Linked DNA regions of Hahella sp. HNIBRBA332. The protein of the gene in region 1 interacts with the protein of each later gene in a pairwise test. Links are inferred from orthologs where the notes say so. Each region holds a gene or a part of one and is shown on either strand. Other genes may lie near its edges.

Region 1 (2,930 bases):
AAAAAGCGCCTGACCGGGCGCTTTTTTATTTGGAGCGCCCTGCCATCTGGAACAGGGCATACAGACAAAAACTAAGAAAACAGACGCGAACTGAGGGAAGCATCATTCTCCGCTATTCATTAACTGCAGGATAAAGCGCTTTTTATCTTCGTCACTGGCGCGAAAGCGCTTCAGCAACAGTCGCTCCGTCGAATCAGGCAGCGCCTCTTCCATCACCTTGGTCAGACGCTCAATTACCGTATCCAAATCTCCTTCCTCACCCACCTCAAAACCGGGCAAGTCCAACTGAGGATTGGTTTTCTCATTCTGATCAAAATCCAGCAGCGCATCCAGGGAAACGCCCGTCTTTACGCAAAGATCAAACAGGTTATCGATAGAAGGGTAACAACGCTGGGATTCAATGGGATTTTCCCAACCAGCCACAACCGTGACATCCACCTGACAAAAGGTAGCAATGTCTTCAAGGGTAAGCTTTTTCTTGTGCCGAAAATCCCGAAGGCGCTGATAGAAGGTTCGAAGATACTTCATGCCCCGCTCCGTGACTGGTTTTCGGCAATCGTATCACTAAAAAGTCAATACAAACCAGCCATTCATATGTCACAAGGGTCGAAGACAAGAAACTATTTTTGAATAAATTTAATAAAAAAGATCACTGACAAAGAAGGGAATTGGTAGGACCGACCAGATTCGAACTGGTGACCTCCACGATGTCAACGTGGCGCTCTAACCAACTGAGCTACGGTCCTGCTGTCAGCGGGTGCGTAAGATAACAAAGAAGCCTGACCTGAGCAAGCACTTTTATTCATATTACGCACATCTGTTAAATATTTGATTCCTTCCATGAAATGCGGCTAAAAAACGTACTTACAACCCCATGGAGATAAAGGAAATATACTCCACCATGTCCCCGCGTTGAATCGTCGTATTCGCCGGGGCTACAGCAAATCCATCCGCCCAACTCGCGGAAGACAGCACACCTGAGCTTTGATTGGAGTGCATTTCCAATCCTGCTCGCCCCTCATCATCGAGCGAGACTCTAACGCGTAGATATTCCTCTCGCCCCCCTGGCTTGGGGATATCAAACAACGCGGGCAGACGCACCGCCGCGGCCACTCCACTCTCACCAGCGCCCTGCATCTTCAAAATATAAGGCCGCGCCAGTATGCAAAAGGTTACGAACACTGCAGCAGGATTACCGGGAAGACCGAGAAATGGGGTCGCGCCAACCTGACCAAAAGCGAGGGGCTTACCGGGCTTTATGGCCAACCGCCACATATTCAGCAAACCATTCGCTTCCACCGCATCCTTGACATGATCTTCCTCTCCCACCGAAACGCCGCCACTGGAGATAATCAAATCCGCATCCGCGGCCGCCTGCAATAACGCCTGCTCCGTCGCCTCGTAGGTGTCAGCTATTACACCAAGATCGATAATCTCGCACTGAAAGCGAGATAACAGACCACACAGGGTGTAGCGGTTCGAGTTATAAATTTTGCCCGCCGGCAGAGGCGCGCCGGGTTCAACCAACTCATCCCCCGTGGACAACACCGCCACTCGCAGTTTGCGGCGCACTTTCACCTGCGCCACGCCAACGGAGGCGATCAGACCCAAGTCCTGCGGCAGCAGCTTTTTACCTGCGCCGACAACCACCTGTCCTACCTGGATATCCTGACCGGCCGGACGCAGATTATTGCCCTGTCGCACCCCAGCGGGAACAACCACTGTTTCGCCTTCCAGCCGACAGTGCTCCTGCATGACGACAGCGGCGGCGTTTTCAGGGATGGCCGCCCCTGTAAATATGCGCGCCGCAGAGCCCTCCTTTAAAGGCGTAGGACTTTCTCCCGCCGGAATACGTTGAGAAATCGGCAACGTTATTTCCAGCTCCGCCTCGCAGGCCTCCCTGGGAATTGCGTATCCATCTACAGCGCTGTTATCTGTAGGAGGAACCATAATGGCCGACACCACATCTTCCGCCAGCACTCTGCCAGCCGCTTCAAGCAGGGGGACTACTTCATCCCCTACGATGGGCTGCGCAGCAGCCTGCAAAATACGCTTGGCGTCCGCAACAGGGCGCAATCCAGAAGACGGCGCGTCACAACTGTGGCGACTATGCGCCTGAGAATTGGAGGCGCTCATCCGCGAGGTCCGCAGCCAGGTTTCTCAGAGCCCCCTGCACCTTTCTCTGGCTGTTTCAACAAGCCAACAAAATTACAGGGCTTATGTCTCGCATCCAGTTGCTCGGCAATGATTTTATTCCAGGCTGTTTTACAAGCGTTTGTAGAACCCGGCATACAGAAGATCACCGTACCATTAGCCAGCCCGGCGATCGCTCTGGACTGCACAGTGGAGGTGCCGATCTCTTGGTAGGAAATGGCGCGAAACAACTCTCCAAACCCTTCCACCTCTTTATCGAACAGCGGCTTGATCGCTTCCGGCGTACTGTCTCTACCGGTAAAGCCGGTGCCGCCCGTAATCAGCACCACTTGCACCTGCGGGTCCGCAATCCAGGCGGAAACCACTGCCCTCATCAGATAGACGTCATCTGGAATCAACGTCCGATCGATAATTTCATGTCCCGCTCCCCGCGCGCCGTCCGCAAGAGCCTGCCCGGAGGTATCCGTCTCCTGCGTGCGAGTATCGGAAACGGTCAATACCGCCACATTAAGGGGCATGAACTCGGCTACGATATGCTGTCCCATGATTTTACACCTTGACCATTTGTGTCGGATTCTGCCGGGAGCAGGCAGAAATTACTATTTCCCAATATAGGTATACACGGAACCCAATTGCTCAGGACCGGATTGAGTCACCTGCAGGTCTTTGAGCAACCCATCGCTGAGCCCATAGCACCATCCATGCACTGATAACGGTTGGCCTCGGCTCCAGGCGTTCTGCACGATGCCAGTATGACAAACGTGGCGCACCTGATG
Region 2 (2,820 bases), 320 kb from region 1 along the record:
GGGTGGTTAATAGTCGGAAACGAAACCCTGTGAGCGATCCTGAAGTCAAAGAGCTTGATCAGAAGCGCTATTACGTGACGCCACCTAAGCCGGGTGACCTAGAACCTGAGGATAAAAGCGGCACGCAATACTAATTTGGCGGAAGGTTTTAAAGCGGTAATGGCCAGCTGCTTTTAGTCAGAGCGACCATGACGATATAGGCGAACGCTGTATAAGCGCTAAGTCCGAACAGGATGCGAGTCCCTTTTGTCTTGCCTCTCTTGAGCGCGAAAACGCCTAACGCGATGTAAATGATTAACCCCACCACTTTTGCGGTGAGCCATCCATTATGGAAGGGGTATTGCTGGAGCTTGAGCGCTAGTCCTATGGCGCTCAGCAGTAGTACCGTGTCGATAATGTGCGGAAGAATCTTACTTAACTTACGCTGTAAGAGCGGGCTTTCCAGAATCATCCAAATGAAGCGCAGGGTAAAGGACGCGAAAGTCAGCGCAACGCAGGTCATATGAATGTGTTTGAGCAGCATGTAGCTCATAGTGGGCTCCTTTCACAGCTTCTTTATTATTTAGGTTTGTTTGAACGACGGCCGCCTATTAGAAATTCTTTCCTTAAAAACTTAAAGTGTTAGTCAGTATTTCTTTATCTATTGCGCGTGACGCGCAGCCTTCATTAGGTGGTTTCTGAGCGATGAGTAACAACATAAGAATCGATGTGACAACGGACGATTTTGACCTTGGAGAGGAATCGCGTCGATTGACGAAGGGCGATACCCGTATCGGCGCGGTTTGCAGTTTTGTCGGCTTAGTGCGTGATTTCAGTGATAAGCCTGATGTTAAAGGACTTTATCTGGAGCACTATCCGGCGATGACGGAAAAGTCGCTGGTTAAAATTGCAGAGGAAGCTTCTCAGCGCTGGGACTTGAATGGGGTGCGAGTCATCCATCGAGTGGGCGAACTTTGGGCGGGAGATCAGATCGTGTTGGTAGTGACCGCCAGCGCCCACCGTGGTGACGCTTTCGCCGCCTGTGAGTTCATCATGGATTATTTAAAGGTGCAGGCGCCATTCTGGAAGAAGGAACTGACGGCGGGAGGAGAGCACTGGGTAGAAGCCAAAGAAAGCGATCAGGCCAGGGCTGGGGAGTGGAGAGCTGAGCCTGAATAGCAGCAATGAGCTGGGGCGAGCAAAGTGGCGCGAGTGCTTCTGTTATTTTTCCGTAGGCTTGTCCAGATGGGCCAGTTCATCCAGCGTATTGATGTTGCTGAACATCTCTGGACAATCGCTGAAGTCGATTTGCTGCAAGGGGCGTGAATCAAGCCAGCGTTTGACGCTACGTCCTTCGCTTTGTAAATAGCGAAGAATATCTTCAAAACTGCTGGCGGGAAGCAGGCAGTGCAGATATTGCAGTCGCTCCCCATCCCAGGCGATGTTTATCAGGTTGTCGCGTCTGCCGGCAAACATGCGAAGCGCGTATTCAGGCATAAGAAGGGGCGTATCGCAGGGGCTGACCAATAGCCATTTTTTACTCATATACGGTTGGGCGGAGTAGATGCCCGCCAGAGGGCCGGCGAACTCCCCCCAGGCGTCGGAAAAGACAAAAGGCGTCATGCGCTGATACTGCGCCGTATTGCGATTGCAACTGATTAAAACTCGTTCGCAGGTTTTGGTGAATGTGGAGTGAATATGTTCGGCGAGAGGTCGGCCGCGCCAGGATAGCAGCCCTTTGTCATTGCCGCCCGCGCGCTGTCCTTTGCCCCCCGCGAGAATCAGCCCGTCGCAATCCAACATCGTCGACGGCTCAGTCATGAAGCTCTTGAGCGGCAGACTTCCTGCGCTTTGCTGAATAAACCTTCAATACGGGACAAAGCATTATCAACTTCTCTGGAGTAATCTCTGCTGGAGGCGCAGTAGGCGAATTGGATGCCGTACCTGAAGCCATGCTCATGTTCGCCACAGTTAAGAATTTGGGCTTGAATGCCATTTTCAGCAATGTAGCGGCCACGGAAACAAAGTTCAATCTTCTCGCCGAGACGAAATTTCTGACTGCTATGAAACGCCATACCATAGCGATTAAAGTCTATGCAGTTAACGACGATGCGAGTTTTGGAGCGGCTGAACAAGCCAGGCAAGCAAACGGTTGCTGTCAGGGCTGAAGTGGTATGCCGTATTTTGATGCGACGTTCTGATTGGATGGGAAAAGTCACTTCCTGCATGATCTTATGCTGAGTCTGTATCTTTTGGGTAATAGCGTTAAGCCCGATGGATTCCCTTTATCGGGCTTCTCATTTTATTAGTTGGATTTGGATAATAAATGCTCGGTTTCGTGTTTTGTGAGCTGGCGCAATCCGTGTGGTTAACAGCGAGGGGTTAAACAGCAGTATTCACCAGTCTTCCTGTTCTACTCTCCAGCTCTTCCGGCTGCCCGTCTCGCGCACCGAGCAGTTTCGGAGTGCGTCGGTCTCTCCTTTTGCGGCGCTCCTGGCCCTCGTAGTCGTTTTCATCGCTACGTCGGCGATCCGGACGCATGCGGCGGTCATGCAGTTCACCTTCTGTCAGAGGCGCCTGCGCTGGCGTGGACTCGACCTGTGCAGCCTGCTTCAAGGAAGCGGAGCTGGGGGGGGAAGGCCTGTTTCTGGCGTCATTAATGTACATGTTTGGATTTCCTCTGATAGGTTGTCTTTCATTTTTTCAATCATTCCCTATTGTTGTATTAACTCGCCTTGAATTGTTGCGCTTGGCCCTGTTTCCGGTCGGCGTCGCCGTAACCGGAGTTACGCTAAACTTATAACGGCGGGCATAGGAAAAACTTTAGTCCGCCTAGTCAAT

What was found. The genes of interacting proteins can lie anywhere in the genome.
Region 2: the proteins of O5O45_RS03265 (region 1) and mobA interact in binary tests that used the Escherichia coli proteins (3 or more experiments, as listed by UniProt). The link is inferred for Hahella sp. HNIBRBA332 from one-to-one orthologs.

What each region holds. Positions count from the first base shown.
Region 1 is NZ_CP132203.1:672,688-675,617, reverse strand. It holds O5O45_RS03265 (molybdopterin molybdotransferase MoeA), read right to left. Parts: upstream 2,137-2,930; coding sequence 865-2,136; downstream 1-864. Other genes in the region: can (carbonate dehydratase), read right to left, coding at 2,754-2,930; moaB (molybdenum cofactor biosynthesis protein B), read right to left, coding at 2,133-2,699; O5O45_RS03275 (helix-turn-helix domain-containing protein), read right to left, coding at 103-528. UniProt on the Escherichia coli protein: Catalyzes the insertion of molybdate into adenylated molybdopterin with the concomitant release of AMP.
Region 2 is NZ_CP132203.1:356,853-359,672, forward strand. It holds mobA (molybdenum cofactor guanylyltransferase MobA), read right to left. Parts: upstream 1,801-2,820; coding sequence 1,201-1,800; downstream 1-1,200. Other genes in the region: O5O45_RS01785 (hypothetical protein), read left to right, coding at 1-134; O5O45_RS01790 (SirB2 family protein), read right to left, coding at 149-532; moaE (molybdopterin synthase catalytic subunit MoaE), read left to right, coding at 685-1,158; O5O45_RS01805 (PilZ domain-containing protein), read right to left, coding at 1,797-2,207; O5O45_RS01810 (hypothetical protein), read right to left, coding at 2,362-2,646. UniProt on the Escherichia coli protein: Transfers a GMP moiety from GTP to Mo-molybdopterin (Mo-MPT) cofactor (Moco or molybdenum cofactor) to form Mo-molybdopterin guanine dinucleotide (Mo-MGD) cofactor.